One region of the Cupriavidus sp. 2TAF22 genome, then DNA from elsewhere that is predicted to be linked to it. Evidence: predicted binding sites of a transcription regulator. Region 1 holds the regulator's gene; each other region holds the start of a gene.
The links. The regulator sigma-54, encoded in region 1, starts transcription at its own class of promoters, with help from an activator protein. The targets are predictions, from matches to a motif close to TGGCANGNAANCTGCTTT.
Positions count from the first base shown of each region.

Region 2: a site for sigma-54 is predicted at 5,097-5,114, ahead of AB4Z48_RS31980 (pilin). Genes of this name have one in related genera too.
Region 3: a site for sigma-54 is predicted at 3,612-3,629, ahead of AB4Z48_RS12545 (phenol hydroxylase subunit). Genes of this name have one in related genera too.
Region 4: a site for sigma-54 is predicted at 4,594-4,611, ahead of urtA (urea ABC transporter substrate-binding protein). Genes of this name have one in related genera too.

Region 1 covers NZ_JBFRFX010000006.1:151,415-158,684, forward strand. Annotated here, with positions in the region: gene lptC (LPS export ABC transporter periplasmic protein LptC) at 1-329, shown strand, start outside; gene lptA (lipopolysaccharide transport periplasmic protein LptA) at 419-1,063, shown strand; gene lptB (LPS export ABC transporter ATP-binding protein) at 1,108-1,893, shown strand; gene AB4Z48_RS09710 (RNA polymerase factor sigma-54) at 2,041-3,516, shown strand; gene hpf (ribosome hibernation-promoting factor, HPF/YfiA family) at 3,566-3,916, shown strand; gene ptsN (PTS IIA-like nitrogen regulatory protein PtsN) at 4,321-4,776, shown strand; gene hprK (HPr(Ser) kinase/phosphatase) at 4,854-5,825, shown strand; gene AB4Z48_RS09730 (PsiF family protein) at 5,874-5,963, shown strand; gene rapZ (RNase adapter RapZ) at 6,088-7,005, shown strand; gene AB4Z48_RS09740 (LON peptidase substrate-binding domain-containing protein) at 7,092-7,270, shown strand, end outside.
Region 2 covers NZ_JBFRFX010000038.1:10,127-17,396, forward strand. Annotated here, with positions in the region: gene recX (recombination regulator RecX) at 80-547, shown strand; gene AB4Z48_RS31960 (DUF2889 domain-containing protein) at 896-1,570, shown strand; gene sucC (ADP-forming succinate--CoA ligase subunit beta) at 1,639-2,805, shown strand; gene sucD (succinate--CoA ligase subunit alpha) at 2,896-3,777, shown strand; gene AB4Z48_RS31975 (TerC family protein) at 4,112-4,807, shown strand; gene AB4Z48_RS31980 (pilin) at 5,183-5,626, shown strand; gene AB4Z48_RS31985 (Wzy polymerase domain-containing protein) at 5,801-7,270, shown strand, end outside.
Region 3 covers NZ_JBFRFX010000008.1:216,164-223,433, forward strand. Annotated here, with positions in the region: gene AB4Z48_RS12530 (CaiB/BaiF CoA transferase family protein) at 1-299, opposite strand, end outside; gene AB4Z48_RS12535 (patatin-like phospholipase family protein) at 401-1,360, opposite strand; gene poxR (phenol degradation transcriptional regulator PoxR) at 1,538-3,244, shown strand; gene AB4Z48_RS12545 (phenol hydroxylase subunit) at 3,662-3,880, shown strand; gene AB4Z48_RS12550 (aromatic/alkene monooxygenase hydroxylase subunit beta) at 3,958-4,950, shown strand; gene AB4Z48_RS12555 (MmoB/DmpM family protein) at 4,964-5,236, shown strand; gene AB4Z48_RS12560 (aromatic/alkene/methane monooxygenase hydroxylase/oxygenase subunit alpha) at 5,281-6,795, shown strand; gene AB4Z48_RS12565 (phenol hydroxylase subunit P4) at 6,900-7,259, shown strand.
Region 4 covers NZ_JBFRFX010000002.1:17,075-24,344, reverse strand. Annotated here, with positions in the region: gene AB4Z48_RS02625 (acyl-CoA dehydrogenase family protein) at 1-142, shown strand, start outside; gene AB4Z48_RS02620 (acyl-CoA dehydrogenase family protein) at 156-1,274, shown strand; gene AB4Z48_RS02615 (MaoC family dehydratase) at 1,353-1,802, shown strand; gene AB4Z48_RS02610 (MaoC family dehydratase) at 1,898-2,377, shown strand; gene AB4Z48_RS02605 (MFS transporter) at 2,428-3,729, opposite strand; gene AB4Z48_RS02600 (hypothetical protein) at 3,797-3,943, opposite strand; gene AB4Z48_RS02595 (hypothetical protein) at 3,996-4,274, opposite strand; gene urtA (urea ABC transporter substrate-binding protein) at 4,665-5,930, shown strand; gene urtB (urea ABC transporter permease subunit UrtB) at 6,107-7,270, shown strand, end outside.

The sequences.
Region 1 (7,270 bases):
GCCCGCCGGTGACCGGCCACTCCGACCGCGGCACCATGAATGCCGAGGGCTCGGTGGTGGACCTGTTCGGCAACGCGCTGATCGTGCGCGCGCAGGGGCCCGATCCCGCCAAGGATCCGCAGATGACCGCTGCGTCCGAGTACTTCCAGGTGCTGGTCAACGACGACATCGTCAAGACCGACAAGGCCGTCAAGCTCACGCGCGGCCCGTCGGTGATGACCGCCAACGGCCTGATCTTCAACAACGTCACCCGCGAAGTACAATTGCTGGGTAACGTACACGGCACCATCATTACGGGGCCGCCGGCCAGCGCCGCGAAGCAGCCCTGACGAAGCCTGACGCGCCGCGCCCGGAAACAGCCAAGAAACGAAGCCGCCCGCGGGCCAGAGCCGCCCGCGCCAACCGCCACCACGCCAATATGAATCCATTCCTGACGACATCGTCCTGTCGCCGTCGCAGCACGGCTGCCCTGCTGACGCTGGCAGCCATGCTCGGCCTTGCGCTGGCCGCGCCCGCCCGCGCCGAGAAGGCCGACCGCGACAAGCCACTGGTGCTGGAGGCGGACAATGCCAGCTACGACGACGTCAAGCAGGTGTACGTACTGACCGGCAACGTGGTGCTGACCAAGGGCACCATGGTGCTGAAGTCCGATGCGGCCGAAGTGCGCACCGACCCCGAGGGCTACCAGTACGCCGTGGCCACCTCGAAGGCAGGCAAGCAGGCCTATATCCGCCAGAAGCGCGACAACGTCGACGAATACATCGACGGCTGGGGCGACCGCATCGAGTCCGACGGCAAGCAGGAAATCTCCAAGCTGATCGGCCGCGCCCGCATGGCGCGCCTGGCCGGCGCCAAGCTGGTCGACGAGATCCGCGGTGCCGTGATCACCTACGACAGCCGCAACGAGTTCTACACGGCCACCGGCGGCGCCGAGAACGCCACGGCAGGCAGCCCGTCCGGACGCGTGCGCGCGGTGCTCTCGCCGCGCCAGGAGCAGCCCGCCAGCGGCGCCGCCGCCAGTCCGCTGCCGCTCAAGCCGGCCCCTGCCCCCGCCAACCCCTGACGCCGGCGCGCAGCAGCGCCGCCCGATCCACGGATTCAGCCTTCATGACCGCTACCCAAACCGAACCGTCCCAGCCCAACGTCCTGACCGAGAGCAGCACCCTGGTCGTGCGCCACCTGAAGAAGCGCTACGGCTCGCGCACGGTGGTCAAGGACGTGTCGCTCGACGTGAAGAGCGGCGAGGTGGTCGGGCTGCTGGGTCCCAACGGCGCGGGCAAGACCACTTCGTTCTACATGATCGTCGGGCTGGTGGCGCTGGACGAAGGCGACATCGTGCTCGACGACAAGCACATCAGCGGCCTCGCCATCCACGAGCGCGCGCGCATGGGCCTGTCCTACCTGCCGCAGGAAGCCTCGGTGTTCCGCAAGCTCAACGTGCAGGAGAACATCCGCGCCGTGCTCGAGTTGCAGGTGCACGACGGCAAGCCGCTGTCCAAGGCGGATATCGAGCGACGCCTGGACTCGCTGCTCGACGACCTGCAGATCGCCCACCTGCGCGAGAATCCGGCGCTGTCGCTGTCCGGTGGCGAGCGCCGCCGCGTGGAAATCGCCCGTGCGCTGGCTTCCGCGCCGCGCTTCATCCTGCTCGACGAACCGTTCGCCGGCGTGGACCCGATCGCGGTGGGCGAAATCCAGCGCATCGTCAGCTTCCTCAAGGCACGCAACATCGGCGTGCTCATCACGGACCACAACGTGCGCGAGACGCTTGGCATCTGCGACCACGCGTATATCATCAGCGAAGGCACCGTGCTGGCGTCAGGCCAGCCCGAAGACATCATTGCCAACGAATCGGTGCGCAAGGTCTACCTGGGCGAGAACTTCCGCATGTAACGCGGGGCGCGGCCTACTGCCGCGCAGCCGGGATATTCGCGGCCAGGCGGCGTTCATGTCGCCTTTCATCCTGCAAACGATCACGGCGGCATCAGCGATAGCAATTTCCGTTCCAACGGCATGGAAGTTGCGCATAAAATAGGTCGCATGAAACCGTCGCTACAGCTCCGCCTCTCGCAGCATCTCGCGCTTACGCCGCAACTCCAGCAGTCGATCCGGCTGCTGCAACTGTCCACGCTCGAACTGCAGCAGGAAGTTGAGCAAGCGCTCACCGAGAACCCCCTGCTCGAACGCGAAAACGACTGGATCGAAAGCCCGCTGCGCGTGGGTGCCGATGGCTCCGTCAACCTGCAGAGCGCGCCCGCGCCTGCGCCCGCCGATGGCCAGGGCACCAGCGAGAACCGCCCCGACGGCGCCGCCGATGGCGACGACAACTACGCCGACAGCGGCGAGGATTACGGCAGCGACTGGAGCCTCGACGACTTTGCCCGCCGCCCGCAGGGCGACGAGGACGAAAAGACGCCGATGCAGCTGCGTGACGCCGAGCCGACGCTGCGCGAGCACCTGATGGAGCAACTCGCGCCGCTGAAGATTTCCATGCGCGACAAAGGGCTCGCGATCTTCCTGGTCGAGTCGCTGGACGACGACGGATACCTTAGCGCTTCGCTCGAGGAGATCTGCGCCGAACTGCCCGAGGAACTCGAGTTCGAGATCGACGAGGTACACGCCGTCCTGACCCTGCTGCAGAGCTTCGACCCGGCCGGCGTAGGTGCGCGCAACGCCGCCGAATGCCTGGCGCTGCAACTGCGCCGGCTCACCCATCCGCAGCGCGAACTGGCCCTGACCATCGTCACCAGCCACCTGGAGCTGCTCGCGGTGCGCGACTACACGCGCCTGAAGAAAGCGCTGCAGGTCGACGAGGCCGACCTCAAGGCCGCGCACGAACTGATCCGCTCGCTCGCCCCGTATCCCGGCCATGCCTATAGCCGCCCCGAGGCGGATTTCGTGGTGCCGGATGTTTTCGTGCGAAAAATGAGCGGCGGCTGGATCGCGCAACTCAATCCGGATGTGATGCCGCGGCTACGCATCAACGATATGTACGCGCAGATTTTGCGCGGTGCAAAAGGCGATTCAGGGGCTGCCGGACTGCAGCAAAAATTGCAGGAAGCACGCTGGTTGATCAAGAATATCCAGCAGCGCTTCGACACCATATTGCGCGTCGCACAAGCGATTGTCGAACGTCAAAAGAACTTCTTCACCCACGGGGAAATTGCGATGCGCCCCTTGGTTTTGCGGGAGATTGCCGATACACTGGGTCTACACGAGTCCACCATCTCTCGGGTGACAACCAATAAATACATGGCAACGCCGATGGGGACTTTCGAGCTGAAGTATTTCTTCGGCAGTCACGTATCCACAGAAACCGGCGGCGCGGCCTCTTCAACGGCAATTCGAGCGTTGATCAAGCAACTCATAGGAGCCGAAGATCCCAGGAATCCCCTGTCGGATAGCAGGATCGCCGAACTGCTCGGCGAGCAAGGCTTCGTGGTGGCGCGCCGTACCGTCGCCAAGTACCGCGAGGCGCTGAAAATCCCTGCCGTAAATCTCCGCAAGTCTTTGTAGCCGAGTTGCATCGCCTGCCTGATGCAACTCTTTCAGAAGGAGAAACGCTATGAACTTCAAGATCAGTGGACACCACTTGGACATCACGCCCCCGCTGCGTGAGTACGTGGAAACGAAACTGGAGCGTATCGTCAGGCATTTCGATCAAGTCATTGGCGTAAGTGTGCTGCTATCTGTCGACAATACAAAAGAAAAGGACCGGCGGCAGTACGCGGAAATCAATCTACATCTCAAGGGCAAGGACATCTTTGTCGAAGCGCATCACGAAGACCTGTATGCCGCTATCGACGCGCTAGTCGACAAGCTCGACCGGCAGGTGATTCGCCACAAGGATCGCGTGCAAAGCCACGACCGCGAAGCGGTCAAGTATCAATTGGCCGCAGCGCAGATGCAGCAATGACCGTGCCTGGCGGCCCACCTAGGGGGCCGTCGGTGTCAGTCCCTTGAAACCAGAACAAGCCGCGCCCGATGCGCGGCTTTTTTGCGCGCATTTTTGTGCCGTTCTTCCGCCTTTACGGCCGGTATCGAATCACGCAAGGGGATTCCGCAAGGCCACGCTCCCGGTGTATGCTGTGCAATACATAAGCAATAGCGCGGCAATTTTTCCGTGCGCGCGGCACCGCTTCCGCGCATCGGCTATTGCAATGCACAAGGCGGGGGCGGGCCTGCTCTATAATGGCCAGACGCCCGACACCGGCATGGGATAACCGGTGAAACGAGGGCACGAGCCTTTCTATCCCCTTTGCCTGGTGCGGCCCTCTCCTGGCCACGGGCCTGCTTACTAGAAAAACCTGCGCATTCCACATGAATCGTTTGGCTAAATTGCTGCCACCCGGCAACATCAACCTCGACGTCAGCGTCACCAGCAAGAAGCGGGTGTTCGAACAGGCCGGGCTCCTCTTCGAGAACAACCATGGCGTAGCGCGCGCTACCGTGACCGACAACCTGTTCGCCCGCGAATCGCTGGGCTCGACCGGCCTCGGAGCCGGGGTTGCCATTCCGCACGGTCGCATCAAGGGCCTCAAGCAGCCCCTGGCCGCCTTCATGCGCCTGGGCGAGCCGATCCCCTTCGAGTCGCCTGACGGCAAGCCGGTGTCGCTGCTGATCTTCCTGCTCGTGCCCGAACAGGCTACCCAGCAGCACCTGGAGATCCTTTCCGAGATTGCCCAGCTGCTGTCCGACCGCGAAATGCGCGAAGGACTCGCTACCCTGCCCACTCCCGATGCCGTGCACCAGTTGCTGACGCAATGGCATCCCTGACCCGCCGGGGCAAGCCCTGCCCGGCCAACAGGGCCGTTGCCTCCCCGGCCTGAAAGCCTGTCCCCCGAAAGCACCGCATGGAACTCACTGGCGTCACCTCGCAGTCGATCTTCGACGACAACGCAGCCGACATCAAACTCTCCTGGGTCGCTGGCCTGGAAGGGGCCGACCGGGCCTTCGACGTTGAGTTCGCGCGTGAAGCCACGTCCGCCGCCGATCTCGTCGGGCACTTGAACCTGATCCACCCGAACCGGATCCAGGTGCTCGGCAAACCCGAAATCACCTATTACCAGCGTCTCGACGACGAAATGCGCAAACGCCAGATGGGCGAGCTGATCCTGCTCGAGCCGCCCTTCCTGGTGATCGCGGACGGCATGGAGCCACCCCCCGACCTGGAACTGCGCTGCACGCGCTCGTCCACGCCCCTGTTCACCACGCCGGTATCCTCGGCCGCGGTCATCGACCACCTGCGGCTCTATCTGTCGCGGATTTCCGCGCCGCGCGTGACCATGCACGGCGTGTTCCTCGACATCCTCGGCATGGGCGTGCTGATCATGGGCGAGTCGGGTCTGGGCAAGAGCGAACTAGGCCTGGAACTGATCTCGCGCGGACACGGACTGGTGGCCGACGATGCGGTGGACTTCGTGCGCCTGGGGCCTGACTTCATCGAAGGCCGCTGCCCGCCGCTGCTGCAGAACCTGCTCGAAGTGCGCGGACTGGGCCTGCTCGACATCAAGACCATCTTCGGCGAGACTGCGGTGCGCCGGAAAATGAAGATGAAGCTGGTGGTGCAGCTGGTGCGGCGCAACGATGGCGAGTTCGAGCGCCTGCCGCTGGATTCCCAATACCTCGACGTGCTTGGCCTGCCGATCCACATGGTCAAGATCCAGGTGGCGGCCGGCCGAAATCTCGCCGTGCTGGTCGAGGCCGCCGTGCGCAACACTATCCTGCGCCTGCGCGGCATCGATACGCTGCGTGATTTCATGGACCGCCAGCGTGCCGCGATGCAGGCCGATGTCGCTTCGCGGGGCCAGGGCCGCCTGCTCTGACAAGCGGTTTCTGCGCCACTTCTCATTTGCTTACATTGCTGCCGCGCACTGGCGTCAACGTTTTCCACAGCCAGGAGAGCAAGCATGAAGAAGGGCGACGAGCGCAAGGCATTCATGAAGGAATGCCTGTCCAAGTAACAAGGGTCGCCCTTTCGTGGACGCATGTGCAAATGGCGAACTCCGGTTCGTCATTTTTTATGAGGCCTGCCCGTCACGATACCGTCATGACGGCGTCATCGCCTGATGTTATGCTTGTGACGCTATGCGCATCATACTTATCACCGGAATTTCCGGCTCCGGCAAATCCGTCGCCCTGAACGTACTGGAAGACGCAGGCTATTACTGCGTCGACAACCTGCCGGCCCAGTTCATCCCGGAACTGGCGCGCTACCTGGCCGCCCAGGGCTATACCCACCTCGGGGTCGCCACCGATATCCGCAGCCGCGAATCGCTGGACCAGTTGCCCGGCACGCTGCGCGACCTCGCCGCGGAGCACGAGGTCCGCGTGGTCTTCCTGACGGCCAATACCGATGCGCTGGTACAGCGCTACTCCGAGACTCGCCGGCGGCACCCGCTGTCGATGCGTGTCGACAAGGCCGGCCTGCCCGCCGCCACGGGCGACGATGCGGGCAATGCACCCGATGCCGATGCGCCGCTCAACGACACTTCGCTGATCGAAGCGATCGAGATGGAGCGCGAGTTGCTCAGTCCCCTGGCGGAGGCCGCGCACCGCATCGATACCAGCAATGTGCGCACCAACACCCTGCGCGCGTGGATCAAGGAGTTCGTGCGGGACGACGACCTGCGGCTCACGCTGCTGTTCGAATCGTTCGGCTTCAAGCACGGCGTGCCCAGCGACGCGGACATGGTGTTCGATGTGCGCTCGCTGCCGAATCCTTACTACGACCTCGCGCTGCGGCCGCTGACCGGGCGCGACGAGCCGGTGATCGATTTCCTGCAGAGCCAGCCGATGGTGCTGGCGATGGCCGAGGATATCCGCGCCTACGTCGAAAAGTGGCTGCCGAGTTTCATCGCCGACAACCGCAGCTACCTGACCGTGGCCATCGGCTGCACCGGCGGCCAGCATCGTTCGGTGTACATCGCCGAAAGACTTGCCAACTATTTCCGCGCGCATGGTAATGTGCTGGTGAGACACCGCGAGCTCGCGCCGGGCGGCTGACATGCCGCGACGCCAGGCTCCGCGGTCCCCGCCCGGGCCGCCGGTGTCCGGCATCGCTGCCCGGGCGCAACCTTTGCTGGCTCAGCATGTCCTCACGCGCCACGCCCACCGCTCCCGGCCCGTCGACCTCGCCGTCCTCATCCGCTACGCCGGCGCCGCCCCGGCTGGATAGCCTGCCGCTGTTTCCGCTGCACACCGTTCTGTTCCCCGATGGCCTGCTGCCACTGCGCGTGTTCGAGGCGCGCTACGTGGACATGGTGCGTGC
Region 2 (7,270 bases), on a different contig from region 1:
CGAGCCTGACCGGGGCGGCACGTGCGACAGCGCGCGCCGCCCCGGTGTCATTTGGTGTGCATTCGCGACGTCTTTCTTCATGGCCACCCGTCCCCCTCTCTCCCTCAAGGCCCGCGCGGTCGGCTACCTGTCGCGCCGCGAGCACAGCCGCACGGAGCTGGCTCGCAAGCTGGCCCCGCACGCGGAGTCCCCGGAAGCCCTGGAGCAATTGCTGGACGCGCTCGAGCGCGAGAACTGGCTGTCCAATGCGCGCTTCGTCGACAGCCTGGTGCACCGCCGCGCCAGCCGCTACGGTGCCGCCCGCGTCATGCAGGAGGCTCGCACCCACCAGCTCGGCAGCGATCAGCTGGCCGACCTGCAGGAGCGCCTGCGCGATTCCGAGCTGGAGCGGGGCCGCGCGGTCTGGCAGAAGCGCTTCGGCGCCCCGCCGGCCACGCCGGAAGAGCGGGCAAGGCAGATCCGCTTCCTGGTGGCCCGCGGTTTCTCCCGCTCGGTGGTCAGCCGCATCATCAAGGGCGCGGACGAGTGGCTGGACGGCGGCGACTGAGGTGGGCCGCCGCGGGTCGTGGCGTGTCCCTGCGCGACGTGACGCACCCGCAATATCATGCACCGGCACGGGGCGCATACCTGCGTTGCAAGTAGGCGTATTCGCGCCGCGCGCAGCCTGGCCGCGCGGGCCGCATGACCGCCTCGGGGCGCGCTTTCCCGCACCGCAGCAGGCGATCCGCCGCCCGACAATCGCCTCCAACAGCACCGCGTGCAGTTAGTTCCCGGCCAAAGTTGTCCGTCATGTTAAAATCCTGCGGTTTTCCGGCCCAGCCGCCCCCAAAAGCAGTCCTTTGGTCGTTCGTAGCTGTTCATTAGCCGTCCGTTCCCCCCGCTCCAGCCTGCTGTCATGCCGCTTTCCCCGCCCGTCAACCGCTCCCTGCGCCATCGTCGTGCCATCACGGCCGAGGCCTATCTTAGGGACGATGGCCTGTGGGATATCGAAGCGCGCCTGACCGACACCAAGCCGCGTGCGATCCCGCTGGCCGGCGGCGGCGTGCGCCCGGTGGGCGAGCCCCTGCATGACCTGTGGCTGCGCGTCACGATCGACGTGCGCATGAATGTGGTGGACGCCGATGCCTGTTCTGACTGGGTGCCTTACCCCGGGCAGTGCGACACCATCGGCCCGGCCTACCGCAAGCTCATCGGCCTGAACCTGATGAAGGGCTTCCGCAAGGCGGTGCGCGAACGTCTGTCCGGCGTGGCCGGCTGCACCCACCTGACCGAGCTGGCCGGCGTGCTGCCGACCACCGCGATCCAGGCCTTTGCCGGCGACGTCATCAATATTCGCGACGCCGGCGCCGAAGACACCAATCCCGAACCCCCTTACCAGTTGCACGGCTGCCATGCCCTGCATTTCGAAGGTGAGGTGGTGCGCCAGTTTTACCCGCGCTGGTATGGTCACCAGCCGAAGCCGAGGATCAGGACCGAAGGGTCCCCGACCCCGGCGGCGCAGCCAGCGGAGGCGCTCGCCGCCGCCGAAGGCGGCGCCGTATCCCGCAGGCCTACCGGCACGTCCGGCTAAGTCGCACGGCCTGCAAAACGCCGAGATTCCATCTCTACACTTTTACGCCTACCCGAAAGGAAACACGCATGAATATCCATGAGTACCAAGGCAAGGAAATCCTGCGCAAATACAATGTGCCGGTTCCGCGCGGCATCCCCGCGTTCTCGGTCGAAGAGGCCCTGAAGGCTGCTGAGCAACTGGGCGGCCCGGTCTGGGTCGTCAAGGCGCAGATCCACGCGGGCGGCCGCGGCAAGGGTGGCGGCGTGAAGGTGGCCAAGAGCATCGACGATGTGAAGACCTACGCCAGCAACATCCTGGGCATGACCCTGGTCACGCACCAGACCGGCCCGGAAGGCAAGAAGGTCAACCGCCTGCTGGTCGAAGAAGGCGCTGACATCAAGAAGGAACTCTACGTCAGCCTGGTGGTGGACCGCGTTTCGCAGAAGGTGGCCCTGATGGCTTCCAGCGAAGGCGGCATGGACATCGAAGAAGTCGCTGCCCACAGCCCGGAAAAGATCCACACGCTGATCATCGATCCGGCAACCGGCCTGGCCGATGCCGACGCTGACGACATCGCCCGCAAGATCGGCGTGCCCGACGCGAGCGTGGCGCAAGCCCGCCAGGCCCTGCAAGGCCTGTACAAGGCATTCTGGGACACCGATGCTTCGCTGGCCGAAATCAACCCGCTGATCCTGACCGGCGACGGTAAGGTGATCGCGCTCGACGCCAAGTTCAACTTCGACTCCAACGCCCTGTTCCGTCACCCGGAAATCGTCGCCTATCGCGACCTGGACGAAGAAGATCCGGCTGAAATCGAAGCTTCGAAGTTCGACCTGGCCTACATCTCGCTGGACGGCAACATCGGCTGCCTGGTGAACGGCGCCGGCCTGGCCATGGCCACCATGGACACCATCAAGCTGTTCGGCGGCGAGCCGGCCAACTTCCTCGACGTGGGCGGCGGTGCCACCACCGAGAAGGTGACCGAAGCGTTCAAGCTGATGCTGAAGAACCCGAACCTGAAGGCCATCCTGGTCAACATCTTCGGCGGCATCATGCGTTGCGACGTGATTGCCGAAGGCGTGATCGCTGCGTCGAAGGCCGTGTCGCTGTCCGTGCCGCTGGTCGTGCGCATGAAGGGTACCAACGAGGAAATCGGCAAGAAGATGCTGGCCGACTCGGGCCTGCCCATCATTGCTGCCGACACCATGGAAGAAGCCGCCCAGAAGGTGGTGGCTGCGGCCGCGGGCAAGTAAGCCAAGACGCACGAACGCCAACAAAACGCGACGCGAGCAGCGCGCCGGGCCAGGCCCCGCGCTGCTTGGAGCCAAGCAAAGGATTACAGCATGTCGATTCTGATTAACAAAGACACCAAGGTCATCACCCAGGGCATCACCGGCAAGACCGGCCAGTTCCACACCCGTGGCTGCCGCGACTATGCCAACGGCAAGAACTGCTTCGTGGCCGGCGTGAACCCGAAGAAGGCCGGCGAAGACTTCGAAGGCATTCCCATCTACGCCAGCGTGAAGGACGCCAAGGACTCCACCGGCGCCACCGTTTCCGTGATCTACGTGCCGCCCGCAGGCGCCGCCGCCGCGATCTGGGAAGCCGTCGACGCTGACCTGGACCTGGTGGTCTGCATCACCGAAGGCATCCCCGTGCGCGACATGATGGAGCTCAAGGACAAGATGCGTAAGGGCAACAAGAAGACCTTGCTGCTCGGACCGAACTGCCCTGGCCTGATCACGCCGGACGAAATCAAGATCGGCATCATGCCGGGCCATATCCACCGCAAGGGCCGCATCGGCGTGGTGTCGCGCTCGGGCACGCTGACCTATGAAGCCGTGGGCCAGCTGACCGCGCTGGGCCTGGGCCAGTCGTCGGCAGTGGGCATCGGTGGCGACCCCATCAATGGCCTGAAGCACATCGACATCATGAAGATGTTCAACGACGATCCCGAAACGGACGCCGTGGTCATGATCGGCGAAATCGGCGGTCCGGACGAAGCCAACGCCGCCGAGTGGATCAAGGACAACATGAAGAAGCCGGTGGTTGGCTTCATCGCTGGCGTGACCGCGCCTCCGGGCAAGCGCATGGGCCACGCCGGCGCGCTGATCTCGGGCGGTGCCGACACGGCGCAAGCCAAGCTGGAAATCATGGAAGCCTGCGGTATCAAGGTCACCAAGAATCCGTCGGAAATGGGCCGCCTGCTGAAGTCGATCCTGTAATCGCCGCTTTCTGGTGATATCTGGCGGACCCCGCCCGAGGGCGGGAGATTTGCCGGTGCCGGGGTGGCCTGCCTGAACGCAGGTGCGCCGCCGGCCCTCGATGCCCCCGCCTTCGCGCGGGGGCGCGTCATTCTGGGACGCCAGGAACCTAGGGTATCTCCCGAGGCTGGCGAACTGGCGATTGAAACCGAATCGAAAGCTTGATACGGTAAATCTCATGTCTGAAGACTCAGACATCCGAATTCCGTCATCATCGGCTGGACGTCGTCGGTTGGATCGCCCGTCGCCATGCGGCGTTCGAATCATAATTTAAGAAAACTCGAGGAGCTTTACCGTGGAACTGCTGTCCTCCACCGCGTTCTGGATCGCGCTGGGATCCATCATCCTGACCAATATCGTGCTCTCCGGCGACAACGCCGTGGTGATCGCGCTCGCATCCCGCAACCTGCCGCCCGCCCAGCAGAAGAAAGCGATCTTCTGGGGCAGCGCCGCCGCCATCATCATGCGGGTGGTGCTCACGGTTGCCGCGGTCAAGCTGCTCAGCCTGCCTTACCTCAAGATCGTCGGCGCCTTGCTGCTGGTCTATATCGGCGTGCAACTGCTGACCGGCGAAGACGACGAAGACGGCCATTCGGCCAAGGACAATATCTGGGCCGCGATCCGCACCATCCTGATCGCCGACCTGGTGATGTCGCTCGATAACGTGGTGGCCGTGGCCGCCGCGGCGCAGAAGGGACCGGAAGGCAGCCAGCTGATGCTGCTGGTGCTCGGCCTGGGCCTGTCCATCCCCCTGATCGTGTTCGGCAGCACCATCCTGCTCAAGGTCATGGACCGCTTTCCCGTCATCATCGTGCTGGGCGCCGCGCTGCTGGGCTACCTGGCCGGCGAAATGCTGGTGAGCGATCCCGTGGACGCCGCCTGGTTCGAGATGCACGTGCCGCATGCGCACCTTGTGTTCGGCATCATCGGTGCGGCGCTGGTGGTGTTGGTCGGCAAGCTGCTGCAGAAACGCGCGGCGCAGCCAGCCTGACGGCATGACGTATTGAAGCGGAGCCGTCCGGATCGGACGGCTCCGTGAACGGACGGTGCACCTTGCTGCACTACCGGACGGGTGGCCCAGGGGCCACCCGTTTCGTTTTCCGCCGCACCGCCGCGGCCCGGGAATTCAGTGCGGTTTCGCACAGAGTTAAACAGGATTTTGTGTTTACTGACTGTCCGCGTCATCTTAAGTGACAAAATTTGCGCCGTATCAAGGCTCGGAACACTCCGAAGTGGCGAAAATTGTCACTCGCCGACGAAGCCACCGGGGTTTGCGGCGCTGGCACGCTAAGTGCTAAAGGATTTACAGCATCACATGAAACAAAATGTTTCTATCTGTATCCAAAATTCCTTCGAGGGGTCAATCATGCAAAAACGGGTTCAACTGAAGAAACTGGGCCGCCGTGTCCAGAAGGGTTTCACCCTGATCGAACTGATGATCGTTGTGGCGATCATCGGTATCCTGGCTGCGATTGCGATTCCGCAATATCAGCAATACACGCAAAAGGCGAAGTTCTCCGAAGTCATCAATACTGCGGAGTCGTACAAGACCGCTGTGGGTGTCTGCGTCCAGGAAACCAGCAGCGCGACGGGCTGCAGTGCTAACTCCAATGGTATTCCGCAGATTCCGACTACGCTGCCCGGTAACGTTCAGGCATTGACTGTTACAGACGGCGTCGTGACGGCGACTGGCACGGCCGCGGCCGGTGGTTATGTTTTTGCGGTTTCGCCGGTAATTGACAACGGTGTTCTCAAGTGGGCTCATGTCGCCGGTACCGATACCTGCTTCGCCGCGAATTATTGCAAGTAATTGCTGCATCTCCTGCCGCGCCGCGATTACGCAATGCGCGGCAGGTGAAGGAAAGGCGCCTCAGGGCGCCTTTTTTTATGGATCCAGGGAGTGTGCAAACTCTGCGCCTCAGTCTTCTCCGGTGCAGCCTGTGGCGCGCGTGAGAGCTGTTTTCCTGACATCGGAACCAATGCCGTGAAAGCCAGATCTGGGCCGCTGCGCCTCTCGATTACGCTGGTGATGACGTTCGCCCTGTGGACGGTCCCATACCTGATAGCGCCACATCCCCTTCCGATTCCATCCTTCTATGCCGAGTCGCTGGCCATTGCTGCGGCAATGACCATTTGTCTGCTTGCATTCTCTATGGAGGCAGGTCGTGGAGGGGCTTCCAGGGTGGCCGCTGTCGCCGTGGCACCAATTGCCTTTGCCGCCGTGTTGATTGTCCAACTGGCGGCGATTCGGCTCGAGCGGCCCGTGGCCTCTTATCTGGCGATCTTCTTTTGCATCGCTGCCGCACTGACGATCCAGGCCGGATGCTGGCTGTCCCTGGACCGGCGGCGAGCGGAACTGATCCTGCATGTCTGTGCAGTTGGGTGCGTGATTGGTGGCATCATCTCCAGCGGCATGGCTTGGATGCAGGCTTTTGGCCTGGAGCGGTACCTCGCGCCGTGGGTTGTCGCATTGCCCTTTGAAGAGGGGCGCAGGCCTTTCGCCAACCTCCTGCAGGCAAACCATCTTGCCACCCTCGCTGCGCTGGCCGTGGCCAGCGCGCTTTACCTGTGGTGCGGGCGCCTGATCGGCAGGGCCACCTTAGGGGCCTCGCTTGTCGTGCTGAGCATTGGCATCGCGCTGACCGTATCGCGCACCCCGATACTGCAGGCCGTCGTGGTTGGCGCAGGCGCCGCCGCAACGGCGCTTTCGGCCACGAGAGGCAGGCCGGGGAGAGCCGACTGGGTGCGTGCGGCGGTCCTGGGGGCCTTGCCGCTTCTGGTACTGATTGCGGCGATGGCGCTCGTGTCTTTGCTCAATCAATCCCTTGAACTTCATCTGGCCTCGACTACCGAACGCCTGGCGAGAGAGTTGCACGTGTCGCCGCGTCTCGCGCTATGGCGCTATGCGCTGGAAATTGCGCGCGAGCATCCGCTGCTTGGGGTTGGCTGGGGCGAGTATATGCGGGCGCAATATCTCATTGCTGATCGTCTCGGACCTGTCGTCGTTGCCGATAATGCGCACAATATCGTGCTGGATCTGCTTGCCAAGACAGGCATTGCGGGGGCGCTTGCCGTGCTGGTGCCATGCGTCCTGTGGGCCTGGCGTTGCGCGCAAGCCGTGCGCGCAGGCCGCGAGGCTTCGCAACGTATCTATTGCCTCACCATGGTTACGGTGGTCGCGGTGCATGCCATGCTGGAATTCCCGCAAACCTATGCCTTTTTCCTGTTGCCGGTTTGCCTGCTGCTTGGCATGGCGGAAACCTCGGTTTGGCAAAGCGCCTCCGGCAGGCTTCTGTCAGTCCTGAGTCTGTTTTCGCTCGGCGGCGTGCTGTTCGGGCTTGTCGCGGGTGGTTTCGACTATCAGAATGCGAGGGCTGTTTACGAGGGCCAGGCTGCCAGGAACTACACGCTGAATCCGTCACTGATCTTCGGCGACTGGGGACAGCGCGGGCTC
Region 3 (7,270 bases), on a different contig from region 1:
ACCACCACGTCGCAGCGCGCGGCCAGCTGGCGCACCAGCTCGGCGCCCTCGGGCTGGGAGATATCGATGGTGACGGACTGCTTGCCGCGATTGCCGGCGAGGAAGAAGGCGGAGTCGTTGGTGACGTTGCCGTCGGCGTCGGTCAGGAAGGGCCCCAGCTTGCGGGTATCGTCGCCGTCGCCGGGCTTCTCTATCTTGTAGACGGTGGCGCCCATGTCGGCCAGGTTCTGCGTGGCCCAGGGACCGGCCACCACGCGCGTCAGGTCCAGTACCTTGATGCCTTCCAGGATTGCGCTCATGTACGTGCCAGCCAAATAAGGAGATCCGGCATCATTGGCCGGATCCGGGGTTCATGCAATTCGCCAATGCCAAAGCCGGATTACGGCGCGGCCAAAGCGTGCTAGTGGGCGGCGTGGGGCTTGTGCTCGCCAGCGTGGCCGTGGTCGGCCTCGTGCACATGCATTGCCGCCGCCTGGTTGGGGTCGAAATCGCAGCTCGGGTTGTCCGCGTCGTGCGAGTGCGGGTGCAGCGCGCCGGGGATGTGCCGGTTGTTGAGGCCGTCGGCATTGAGCCAGGCGAGCGTGGCGGCCGCGGCGCGGTCGATCAGCGTGCCGCACTGCGTATAGTCGTACGGGGAAACATCGAGCGGGCACAGCGGCGGCACCACCGAGATATGCGCCCGGTCGGCCCAGCGCTCGAGGTCCTGCACCAGTTGGCGCGCCACCAGCAGCGACAGCGCATTGAAGGCATGGTCGATGGGGCCGCGCGGCTCGCGCCTGGCCGCGCAGGCAAAGCCGGCCGGCAGCACCACCACGCGCGTGGCGCCAAGCCGGATGGCGGTGGAGACCGGGGTGTTGTTGGCCACGCCGCCGTCGATCAGCGTGCGCCCGCCCAGCGCCACCGGCGGGAACACGCCGGGGATGGCGGCGCTGGCCAGCACCGCCTGCACCAGGCTGCCGGAGGAGAGCACCACCTCCGCGCCGCTCTGCATATCGGTGGCGACCACATAGAGCGGGACTTCGGCTCGCTCCAGCGGCATGTCGCCGAAGTGGTGCGACAGCAGGCGCCGCAGCGCGGCGGATTCCACCAGGTGGCCGCGCTGCCCGCGCAGCATGCCGAACAGGCTGCGCCACGACCACGGCATCACCTCGGCGCGGCGCAGGCTGCGCCAGATCGATTCCAGTTTCGCGGTGCCGGCGGTGTGGGGGTTGCAGGCGTAGTAGGCGCCGTTGATGGCGCCGGCCGACGCGCCGATGACCATGTCCGGCTTGACGCCCCAGGCCACCAGTTCACGCAGCATGCCGGCTTCGATCGCGCCGAGGCTGCCTCCCCCGGCGAAGACAAATGCGGTTTTTTCCATGGTTCGTGGTGCAGAGCAACAGCGCTAGAAGAATCCTGACAAGGACAGCATAGGCGACATTGGGCCGGCTTGACAGGCGTTGGACGCGCGAGGGTGCGCCTATGGCACATAATGTGCATACAGTGCCAGAAAAAGCACGAGCGCGCCTGCTTTTCCGGGCCGACAAGAGAGGAGACGATGAGTAGTTCAACCGACAAATTCTCGGCCACCATGCGCGATGGCCTGGCCAATCTTGCGCGGCGCCTGCGCTTTGTGATGGAGGAGGGCTCCATCTGGCTCGACGAACAGCGCATGATCCTGCTGCATACCGCCGCACTGGGCGCGCTGCGCAAGGAGTTGGTGGATACCCTCGGCATGGAGCGGGCGCGCGGCCTGTTCATGCGCATGGGTTTCCATTCCGGCATGCGCGACGCCGAGCTGGCCAAGAAGATGCGACCCAACGAGAGCGACTTCGGCCTGCTCGAGATCGGTCCCTGCCTGCATACCATCGAAGGCGTGGTGCGGGTGACGCCGGTCAAGGTGGACATCGACATCGCCGCCGGCATCTACGATGGCGAATTCCTGTGGGAAGACTCCTTCGAGGGCGACGTGCACCGCCAGCTGTTCGGCGTCGTCGACGCGCCCGCCTGCTGGATGCAGATCGGATACGCCACCGGCTATACCTCGGCGCTGATGGGCCGCACCATCCTCTACCGGGAGGTGGAGTGCATCGCCTGCGGGCATGCGCATTGCCGCATCATCGGCAAGCCGCTGGAGGCATGGGAGGACGGCGCCGAAGTGCTGGCCCTGTACCAGCCCGACCCGGTGATCGAGACCATCCTGGAGCTGCAAAGCGAGGTCGAGCACCTGCGCGCGCTCCAGCGCAACAACGGCAAGCCCGCCGACCTGGTGGGCTGCTCGCCCGAGTTCCGCGCCGCCTGGGGCCTGCTGCAGCGCGCCGCCGCCAGCAACGTGACCGTGCTCCTGCTGGGCGAGACCGGGGTCGGCAAGGAGCGCTTCGCGCAGGCGCTGCACGGCGTGAGCGCACGCGCGGACAAGCCCTTCGTGGCGGTCAACTGCGCGGCCATCCCCGACGAGCTGATCGAGTCCGAGCTGTTCGGCGTGGAGAAGGGCGCCTTCACCGGCGCGCACCAGTCGCGCCCGGGCCGCTTCGAGCGGGCGCATGGCGGCACCCTGTTCCTGGACGAGCTGGGCGAGCTGTCGCTGCCGGCGCAGTCCAAGCTGCTGCGCGTGCTGCAGGAGGGCGAGCTGGAGCGCGTGGGCGGCACCGAAGCGCGCCGCGTGGATGTGCGGCTGGTGGCCGCCACCAACGTGGACCTGGCCGAGGCGGTCAAGGCCGGCACCTTCCGCAAGGACCTGTATTACCGCCTCAACGTCTATCCCGTCACGATCCCGCCGCTGCGCGAGCGGCTCGACGACATCCGCCTGCTGGTGGAGCGCTTCGTGGCACGCTATGGCGCGCGCCACGGCAAGAAGATCGTCGGCATCACCGACCGCGCGCTGGCCGAGCTGCGCCGCTACGACTGGCCCGGCAATGTGCGCGAGCTGGAGAACGTGATCGAGCGCGGGGTCATCCTGGCCAGCAACGGCGGCCTGATCTCGGCCGACCACCTGTTCCTGCCCGCCAGCGCGCCGGCCGCCATGGACACGGCGCCGCGGCTCGGCGCGGGCGGCACCCTGCCGGCCTTGCGCGAAGCGGCCGTGCACGGCTTGCTGGACCATATGGCCGAGCAGCAGCTGGCGCTGGGCGACGTGGAAACGGTGCTGATGGAGGCGGCCATGGAGCGGGCCAACGGCAATATGAGCCAGGCCGCGCGCCTGCTGGGCATTACCCGGCCGCAGCTGGCCTACCGCTGGAAGAACCGGGGCAGCCGCGGCGCCTGAGCGCCCGATCTCCTGGCCGCCCCGCGAAAACGCTCGCCAGGCAGCGTTTCACCATTTGATGCACTCCCCCGAACGGCGCGGCCAGGCCGCCAGCGCGGCCTGCTGCACCGCATATGCCGCGCGGCCCAGCCCGCGCATGGCATTGCGCCGTCTCCGGCAAATCGCCTGTTGCACCGCGGGGCATCCGCGCCGCGCCGCAAGCCTGTCCGCAAACGTCCGCCCCGGGCGGCTTTTCACCATTTGATCAAGCCCCTTCGCCGGATTGATCAATTCATCGATGGCGCGGCACCCGGCGCTTGCGGGTAAACGCGCAGGCGAATCCCGCCTCGACGCCGCCGGCCCTTGTGCCGCCGTGCTTCGCGCTGCCTGGCACGCTCTTCGCAATAGAGCTCGTATCTGCCACCAGAGGAGCGCGCCATGATCAACCAGTCGGTCCCCCTGTTCGAAGCCACGCCGCGCTATGTGCGCGTGGACGGCCGCACGCCCGAGGGCTTCGTGCAGTTCGCCTTCAGCGTGGCGGACCCCGAGCTCAACGTCGAGCTGATCATGCCCGAGCCGATGTTCGAGGCGTTCTGCAGCGTCAACCACGTGCGCTTCCTCCCGCCGCAGGCCCCGCCGTCCGGGCAGGACGCCTGACCAGGCCGGCGGCACCCGGCCCGATCCCCCCGACAAGAACAACACGACAAGAACAACACGACCCAGGAGACCCAGCGATGCAAGTCGATATCAAGACCCAGCAGATCCAGCCCTTGCGCCAGACCTACGGCAATATCGCGCGCCGCTTCGGCGACAAGCCGGCCTCGCGCTACCAGGAAGCCACCTACGACGTGCAGTCGGAGGTCAACTTCCACTACCGCCCCACGTGGGACCCGCAGTACGCGCTCTACGACAAGCGCCGCACGGCGATCGTGATGGAAGACTGGTACGCGCTGAAGGACCCGCGCCAGTACTACTACGGCGCCTACGTCGGCGCGCGCGGCCGCCAGCAGGACGCCGCCGAGAAGAGCTTCGCCTTCGTGGAAAAGCGCGGGCTGCTGCCGGCGCTGCCGCTGGAGTGGCAGGAACGCCTGGCCGACGGCCTGCTGCCGCTGCGCCACGTGGAGTGGGCCGCCAACATGAACAACTTCTACTGCGCGGACTATGGCTGGGGCACTGCCATCACGCAGGCCTGCACCTACTGCGCGATGGACCGGCTCGGCATTGCCCAGTACCTGTCGCGCATCGGCATGCTGCTCGACGGCAACACGGGCGTGGCGCTCGAGCGCGCCAAGGCCGCCTGGATGGACAGCGCCGCGTGGCAGCCGCTGCGCCGCCTGGTGGAGCACAGCTTCGTGATCGAGGACTGGTTCGAGACCTTCGTCACCCAGAACCTGGTGCTCGACGGGCTGCTCTACCCGCTGGTGTACCAGCACGCCGACGCCGTCATCGCGCGCGCCTGCGGCACCGGGCTGGCGGTGCTGACCGAGTTCATGAACGACTGGCGCGAGGAGCATGCGCGCTGGGTCGACGCGGTGGTACAGGCCGCGGCAGCCGAGTCCGAGGCCAACCGCATGCTGCTGTCGGGCTGGGCGCGCGCGGCGCGACAGCAGGTGGGCGCGGCGCTGGTGCCGGTGGCGGACACGCTGCTGGGCGACGGCGGCGAGCAGATCGTGGCGCTGTGCCTGGAGCAGTTCGACGCGCGCCTGCACAAGCTTGGCCTTGCCTGAGGAGAGCGCCGCCATGACCGCCAATGTCTATATCGCGCTGCAAAGCAACGACGACACCCGTCCCATCATCGACGCCATCACCGAAGCCAACCCGCATGCCGTGGTGTCGCGGTTTCCGGCCATGGTCAAGATCGACGCGCCGGGGCACCTGACCATCCTGCGCGAGCTGGTGTCCGAGAAGCTCGGGCGCGAGTGGGACCTGCAGGAGATCCACCTCAACCTGATCTCGCTGTCCGGCAACATCGACGAGGACGACGACGCCTTCACGCTGCGCTGGAACGACTGAATTCGCCGCCGCGCCCGCGGCAGGCAAGCAATAACGGAGACATCATGGACGCACGCAAGAAACTCAACCTGCGCGAGAAGTACGCGACGATGACGCGCGACCTGGGCTGGGAAACCACCTACGAGCCGATGGACAAGGTCTTCCCGTACGACAAGTACGAGGGCATCAAGATCCATGACTGGGACAAGTGGGAAGACCCGTTCCGCATGACCATGGACGCCTACTGGAAATACCAGTCGGAGAAGGAGCGCAAGCTGTACGCGATCATCGACTCCTTTGTGCAGAACAATGGCCACCTCAACGTCTCGGACCCGCGCTACCTGAACGCGCTGCGGCTGTTCCTGACCGGCGTGACGCCGCTCGAATACGCCGCGCACCGTGGCTATGCCCACCTGGGGCGCCATTTCCGCGGCGCCGGCGCGCGGGTGGCGGCGCAGATGCAGTCCATCGACGAGCTGCGCCATGCGCAGACGCAGCTGCACACGCTCTCGGTCTACAACAAGTACTTCCATGGCTTCGGCGAATGGCGCCACATGCACGACCGGGTCTGGTACCTGTCGGTGCCCAAGTCCTACTTCGAGGACGCCATGAGCGCCGGCCCGTTCGAGTTCATCACCGCGATCTCGTTCTCGTTCGAGTACGTGCTGACCAACCTGCTGTTCATGCCCTTCATGTCGGGCGCGGCCTACAACGGCGACATGGCCACGGTCACCTTCGGCTTCTCGGCCCAGTCGGACGAGTCGCGTCACATGACGCTGGGCCTGGAAGTGGTGAAGTTCCTGTGCCAGCAGGACCCGGACAACATCCCCATCCTGCAGAAGTGGCTGGACAAATGGTTCTGGCGCGGCTTCCGCCTGCTCACGCTGGTCGGCATGATGATGGACTACATGCTGCCACGCCGCGTGATGTCGTGGGCCGAAGCCTGGGAGATGTACTTCGAGCAGGCCGGCGGCGCGCTGTTCAAGGACCTGGAGCGCTACGGCCTGCGCATGCCCAAGTACCACGAGGTCGCCACCAAGACCAAGGACCGCATCACGCATGAGGCCTGGGCCACCTTCTACAACTACGCCGGCGCGGCGGGCTTCCATACCTGGGTGCCCAAGCCGGACGAGATGGGCTGGCTGGCCGAGAAATACCCGGACACCTTCGAGCGCTACTACAAGCCGCGCCTGGACCACTGGCAGGAGCGCCAGGAAGCCGGCGAGCGCTTCTACAACGGCACGCTGCCGATGCTGTGCCAGACCTGCCAGATTCCCATGGTGTTCTCCGAGCCGGACGACCCCACCCAGACCTGCTACCGCGAAAGCAGCTACCACGGCATGAAGTTCCACTTCTGCTCGGACGGCTGCAAGGACATCTTCGACGGCGAGCCGGAGAAATACGCGCAGGCCTGGCTGCCGGTGCACCAGATCTACCAGGGCAACTGCGGCGGCGCCTCGCTCGATGACGTGCTCAAGTGGTATCGCCTCGACCCCGGCGCGGACAACCTCGATTTCGAGGGCTCGCAGGACCAGAAGAACTGGAACGCCTGGAAGGGCGTGGCGGGCGGCGCGGGCTGAACGACGCGCACGCAAGACCGCAGACCGCAGACCGAAGACACAAGACACAAGACACAAGACAGAAGACACAAGACAGAAGACAGAAGAGAGCAAAGGAGACCACCATGCCCGTCGTATCCATCGGCCCCTACGCCTTCGAGGCGGCAGACCGCGAAGCCGCCTTCCACGGCAACCGGCTGCTCTATATCGGCTGGGACCGCCACCTGCTGTTCTGCGCGCCGCACTGCTTCCCGTTCCCGCCCGCGATGCGCCTGCGCGACGTGGTGGAGAACGTGCTGCCTGGCGTCTACGGCTATCACCCCGACTTCGCCCGCATCGACTGGAGCCGCGTGGAGTGGCTGCGCGGCAATGCGCCGTGGCAGCCGGAGCTGGACCGCACGCTGGCGGAAAACGGCCTCGGCCACAAGGACGTGATCCGCTTCCGCACGCCGGGGCTGGACGGTATCGCAGGCAGCTGCAGCTGAGCGCGGCGCGG
Region 4 (7,270 bases), on a different contig from region 1:
CGAGCACGAACATGCCGTCACCGGCTACGACGATGCCGCGCCGCTGGCCGCCTACTACTTCAACTATCGCAAGACCTCCATCTACGGCGGGTCCAACGAAATTCAGAAGAACATCATCAGCCAGATGATCCTGGGGCTGTGAGGAGACACGCGATATGAACTTCAATCTCAGCGACGAACAGAAGCAACTGGCCGATGCCATCCACCGCTTCATCGACAAGAGCTACGACTTCGAGACCCGCAAGAAGGGCATCAAGACCGCCAGCGGCCATGGCGATGCAGCCTGGGGCGCGCTGGTCGAGCTCGGCCTGACCGCGCTGCCGGTGCCCGAAGCGCAGGGCGGCTTCTCGGGTACGGCGGTCGACATGATGGTGGTGCAGCAGGAACTGGGCCGCGGCCTGGTGGTGGAGCCGTACTTCGCCACCGTGGTCGGCGCCTACGCGCTCAAGCTGGCCGGCGGCCAGGATGCGCTGCTGGAGCAGGTCGCCGGTGGCGAGCTGAAGCTGGCCGTGGCATTCAACGAGCCGCACGCCCGCTACGCGCTCAACGACGTGCGCGTCACCGCGAAGGACGGCAAGCTCAACGGCCGCAAGTCCGTGGTCATCCACGGCGCGCAGGCCGGCCGCCTGATCGTCTCGGCCCGCACCTCCGGTGCCGATGCCGACACCGGCGGCATCTCGCTGTTCCTGGTCGATCCCAAGGCCGCCGGCGTCAGCATCACCGACTACCGCACCATCGACAACCTGCGCGCAGCCGATATCACCTTCAAGGATGCGCAGGGCGAGCTGCTGGGCACTGCCGGTGCCGCCTGGGACGTGATCGAGCAGGTGGCCGACTACGCCGCCGTGCTGCTGTGCGCGGAAGCCGTCGGCGTGATCGACACGCTCAACGCCGCCACGCTGGAATACGCCAAGACCCGCCAGCAATTCGGCCAGCCCATCGCGCGCTTCCAGGCGCTGCAGCATCGCATGGTGGAGATGTTCATCCATGCCGAGCAGTCGCGCTCGATCACGCTGCTGGCCGCCGCCAAGTTCGACGAGGCCAGCCCCGAAGAGCGCCGTCGCCTGGCTTCCGCGGCCAAGGCGCGCGTCGGCCAGGCCGCACGCTCGGTCGGCCAGGAAGCGGTGCAGATCCACGGTGGCATGGGCGTGACCGACGAATTGCCGGCCGCGCACATGTTCAAGCGCCTGACGCTGATCAACACCACCTTCGGCGATGTCGATCACCATCTGGGCCGCTTCGCGACCCAGCCCGGCTTCCTGGAAACTGCCTGATCCAGGTCGAAGACAAGAACCGCGCCGTAGTCCAGGCGCGGTTTTTTCATTCTGCAGTGGCCGTAGACGGAACGATCCATGCCCACCCTGTATTTCGAAGACTTCGCCGTCGGCAGCAAGTGCGACCTCGGCTCCCGCCTGGTGACCGAGGAGGAGATCCTCGCCTTCGCGCGCCAGTATGATCCCCAGCCCTTCCATATCGACAAGGAAGCGGCGCAGGACAGCATCTACAAGGGCCTGATCTCGAGCGGCTGGATGACCTGCTCGATCATGATGCGGCTGCTGGTGGACAGCATGACCACCGGTGCGGCCAGCATGGGCTCGCCCGGCGTGGACGAGATCCGCTGGCTCAAGCCGGTCTATGCCGGCGATACGCTGAGCGTGTCGCTGGTGGTGCTCGACGCGCGCGCATCGGCCTCCAGGCCGGACCGCGGCGTGGTGCACACGCAATGGGAAGCCACCAACCAGCGCGGCGAGCTGGTCTGCACGGTCAAGGGCATGGGCATGTACGGCCGCCGCCCGGTCTGAGAGGCCGTTGCCAGCCCGCGGACATCAAGGCATCATCTGGCCGCACCGACGCCGATCGCGGCCGCCGCTCACCACCACAACAACGAGGAGACATCATGCGTACCATCGCTTCGCTCGAAGAACTGGAAAGCCTGCAGGGCCAGGAAGTGGCCACCAGCGACTGGATCGAGATCACCCAGCAACAGGTCAACCAGTTCGCCGAAGCCACCGGCGATCATCAATGGATCCATATCGACGTGGAGCGCGCCCGCCGCGAATCGCCGTTCGGCGGACCGGTGGCGCACGGCTTCCTGACGCTGTCGCTGCTGCCGGCCTTCATGCATAACGCGCTGGACATGCCCGGCGTAAAGATGGGCGTGAACTACGGGCTGAACCGCGTGCGCTTCACCGCGCCGGTGCCGGTCGGCAGCCGCCTGCGCGCGCGCGTGAAACTGCTGTCGGTGGAGCGCCTGGAGCCGCTGCCCAACGCGCCCGGCCTGGTCGGCGCACAGTCGAACTGGGAGGTCACGGTCGAGCGCGAAGGCAGCGACCGGCCCGTGTGCGTGGCGGAATCGATCAGCCGCCGCTATTCGTAGTCCTCGCGACGCGGCCGCGGCGGCGAGCCCGCCCCGGCCGCGTGCCTGCCTCAGGCCGGCGACCGCGCCGGCATCATCTCCTGCGTGGCCCTTGCCAGCGCCTTTGCCGAGCGCTCCGGATTCAGCCACAGCAAGCCCATCGCACCGCTGACGAGCAGGAGCAGGGCGTTGATGGTGAAGCCCACGTCGAAGCCGCCGTTCATGCCGTGGCGCTGCACCAGCTGCCCCATCACCGCCGGCGCCACGATGCCCGCCAGCGAAATCACCGCGGTATGGATCGACAGCACGCTGCCGCGCTGCGCTTCGGGCACGACCTGGGCCAGCATGGCGGGCGAGAGTGCATAGGCCACCGGCGGCAGCGCGCCCGCCACCGCCAGCAGCAGGACCATCGGCACCGGCGACAGCGTCACCGATTCGATCACCAGGTACATCACGCCGCCCGCCATGGCCGGGACTGAAATCAGGACGCCGCGCGCCAGCCGCGAAGAGGCGCCATTGCGCAGCATGCGCTGCGACAGCCAGCTCAGCACCAGCGTGGTCGGCATGGCCGCCACCACGATCACCGCGTACCAGCGGCCCGTGGCCACCGGGTTGAAGCCGAGTCCCTTCTCCATCCACGCCGGCAGCCATGTCAGCGCGAGCGCGAGTGCCCAGTAGGCGCAGAAGTTCAGCGCCATGCACGACAGCACGGTCGGGTCACGGAAGATGCGCCGGTAGGGCAGCCGCGCGGCGGGCGCGCCGCCGCCCGCATGTTGCGCCGCGGGCTGGGTCAGCGAGCCTTCGCGGCCCACGCAGAGCCACATCACGCTCCACGCCGCGCCGATCGCGCCGAGGACGATGAAGTTGGCGCGCCAGCCCCACTGCAGCGACACCAGCGGAATCGCCAGGCCCGCCACCAGCAGGCCCACCGTGGCGCCCTGGTTCACCACCGCCACGGGCAGGTTGCGCTTGTGGTCGGGAAACCATTTGTAGAGCGCATGCACGGAGATCGGGAAGGCCGGACCCTCCGCCGCGCCCAGCAGCATGCGGCACACCAGGATGGTCATGGCCGAGCCGGCCAGCACCACGGGCACCTGCAGTACCGCCCATGCCACGCCCATCGCCAGCAGCAGCCAGCGCGTGGCAACGCGGTTGGAGAGAAAGCCCACCAGCACGGTGGACAGCGCGAACAGCCAGAAGAAGCTGCTGGCGACCAGTCCGAATTCCGCGGGCGACAGCTTCAGGTCCGCCATCATCGGCACGGCGACCATGCCCAGTACGATCTTGTCGAGGAAGTTGATCAGCGCGAGCCAGGTCAGCATCGAAGCCATGGCCCAGGCGCGACGCGGCTGGTAGGACGAGGGAAGGTTCATGGGTATGCGCGGTGGGTGGCAGGGAAGAGGCGGGTGGGAATCGGGTGGGAAGCGGGGCGCGGCGCGTTCAATCCAGGTGCCGCACGATCAGATCGCGCAGCCGTCCGGGCTGCTCCGGCATGGCCAGGTGGCCGCCGCCGGTCTCCGCGCAGCGCGCCTGATCGCCGGCGCGGCGACAGTGGCCATGACCGCTTTGTCTTGCAGGCGCTCTCATTGGCATTCTCCTGTCGCGGGTCGTGACCCGACGGCGTGGGCGGGCAGGGTGGCTAGCGGGCCGCGGCCTCAGCCGCCTTGCGCAGCGTGAAATCCCGCCGGCGCGGCGTGGCTGGCTGCCAGCGGTACGCCGCGGACCGGTCCCGCTTCGGTGCAAAGGAAAAACTGCAGGGATGAAAGGGGATGTCGCTGCCACGGCCGGGACAGGTGTTGTCGCGCCACGTGCCGACGACCGTGCCGGCCAAGCCCGCCCCGCTGACCACGATACGGTCGGCGCCGGGCACGCCCGTGCGGGCGCCGGTGCCGTCCAGCTGCTGCCGTGCGGCTTTCAAATTGGCTGTCTCCGGTTGCTGCTTTTTCTATGTGCCGCCGCAGCGATGGGGAACCATAGAGCCGTTTCCGGATTCGGGCAAGTCACGGCGCAGCATGTCGCGCGCGAAGGCAGGCGACCGGCGCGCTGCAGTATGGTGCCGCCGCGCACCAGCGCCGCCGGTGCCGGTGTGCAGGTGTGCCCCAATCTGAAGTGGGCTTTGCGCGCCGCACATGCTTGGTGCGCGCGGGCGGCGCACTGTCGTGGTGCGCAAGGGCCGGCCGTTGTCGCCGGAGGCGCCCGGGCCCGTGCTGGAGGGCCCGGGCACGCGCTTCACGCCATGGCACGCTAGTTGCAGAAGCATTCCCGGGGTGCGTTGTTCCTTATCAAACACGACAATCTGGGAGCTGTAATGAAACGACGTGACATGCTGAAGCTGTCGGCGGTAGCCGCCGCGGCGCTTTTCGCAACCGCTGGCGTCAGCCCGCTGGCAATGGCGCAGTCCAAGGAGCCGATCAAGATCGGCATCCTGCATTCGCTGTCCGGCACCATGGCCATTTCCGAAACGTCCCTCAAGGACGTGGCGCTGATGACCATCGACGAGATCAACAAGAGCGGCGGGGTCCTCGGCCGCAAGCTCGAACCGGTGGTGGTGGACCCGGCCTCCAACTGGCCGCTGTTCGCCGAGAAGGCCCGCCAGCTGATCACCAAGGACAAGGTCGCCGTCACGTTCGGCTGCTGGACTTCGGTATCGCGCAAGTCGGTGCTGCCGGTCTACGAGGAACTGAATTCGTTGCTGTTCTACCCGGTGCAGTATGAAGGCGAGGAGATGTCCAAGAACGTCTTCTATACCGGCGCGGCACCCAACCAGCAGGCCATCCCCGCGGTGGAATACCTGATGAGCAAGGAAGGCGGCGGCGCCAAGCGCTTCTWCCTGCTGGGCACCGACTACGTCTACCCGCGCACCACCAACAAGATCCTGCGCGCCTTCCTCAAGAGCAAGGGCGTGGCGGACAAGGATATCGAAGAAGTCTACACGCCGTTCGGCCACAGCGACTACCAGACCATCGTCGCCAACATCAAGAAGTTCTCGCAGGGCGGCAAGACCGCGGTGATCTCCACCATCAACGGCGACTCCAACGTGCCCTTCTACAAGGAACTGGGCAACGCCGGCCTGAAGGCCAAGGACGTGCCGGTGGTGGCGTTCTCGGTCGGCGAGGAAGAGTTGCGCGGCATCGATACCAAGCCGCTGGTGGGCCACCTGGCCGCGTGGAACTACTTCATGTCGGTCAAGAACCCCGAGAACGATGCCTTCAAGAAGCAATGGGCTGCGTGGGTCAAGGCCAACAACCTGCCGGGCGCGGAGAAGCGCGTGACCAACGACCCGATGGAAGCCACCTACGTTGGCATCCACATGTGGGCGCAGGCAGTGAAGAAGGCCGGCACCACCGATACCGACAAGGTGCGCGCCGCCATGTATGGCCAGACCTTCAAGGCGCCGGACGGCTTCACGCTGACCATGGGCGAGAACCATCACCTGTACAAGCCGGTGATGATCGGCGAGGTCAAGGGCGACGGCCAGTTCTCGGTGGTGTGGAAGACCCCGAAGGCAGTCCGCGCGCAACCGTGGAGCCCGTTCATCGCGGGTAACGAAGGCAAGCCGGACAAGGTGATGTAAGGCCTGTCGGGCTACTTCACATTGCCAGGCCTTGCTCCTCCGTCCCGTGCGCGGGACGGAGGAGCAAGGCAGCGGGAGCGAAACAGCGGGTCTTCTACCGCCTCGTGCTGCTCCCACCCGAACACAGAGAACACCAAGACGCGACCCAACGCGCCACCAAGACTCCGCCGGCACTTATGCACCGATCCCAATTCATTTCCGCCGTGCCGTGGCTGCGCGCCCTGCTGGCAGCGCTGCTGCTGGCCGCCGCGCCGCTGTGGGCGGCGCCGCTGACACAGGCCGACCTCAAGCCGCTGGTCGAAGACGACTTCGACGCCAAGACCGCGGCGCTGAGCGCGCTCACCAAGGCGCCGGCAGAGCAGGCCGCTCCCATCCTCAAGGCGCTGCAGGACGATACGCTGCAATACGCTCCCGCTGTCGGCATGGTGCGCCAGGACGGCGACAAGCTGGTCGATGCCATCAGCGGCAAGCCGGTCGACGTCAAGCCCGACGCGCTGGAGTCGCTCACCCTGAACAACAGCCTGCGCGCAATGGTGGACAGCGCGGCCAGCAGCATGCTGCTGCAGTCGTCCGACGCTTTGGTGCGCGCGCAGGCCGTCAATACGCTGCTGGACCAGCCCGGCAGCGCCTCGCGCGAAGTCGTGGAAGCCGCGCGCAAGGCCGAGGCCGACGCCGGCCTGCGCACCAAGCTCGACGTGATCTGGGCCAATATCGTGCTGGCCGACGGCAACCGCAATGACCGGCTCGAAGCGATCAGGATCCTCGGCCTGGACAGCAATCCGCAAAGCCGGCAGAAGCTGCAGCCGCTGCTGGAGAAGGACGCCGCCGGCAACTACCGCGAGCCCGATGCGGAACTGCGCGGCGCCGCCCAGCAGGCGCTCGATGCGCTGCGCGGCGACCAGCGCCGCGCCGAGCTGATCGGCAACCTGTTCGCCGGCCTGAGCCTTGGCAGCGTGCTGCTGCTGGCCGCGCTGGGCCTGGCCATCACCTACGGCTTGATCGGCGTCATCAACATGGCGCACGGCGAATTCCTCATGATCGGCGCCTATGCCACCTACATGGTGCAGGGCGTGTTCCGCGCGCACTTCGCCGGCGCCTTCGACTGGTACCTGCTGGCGGCGCTGCCGGCATCGTTCCTGGCCTCGGGCATCGTCGGCTTCGTGCTCGAGCGGCTGGTGCTGCGCCATCTCTACGGGCGGCCGCTCGAAACGCTGCTGGCCACCTTCGGCGTAAGCCTGCTGCTGATGCAGGCGGTACGCACGCTGTTCGGCGCGCAGAACGTGGAAGTGGCCAATCCGTCCTGGATGAGCGGCGGCATCGAGATGCTGCCGGGCCTGGTG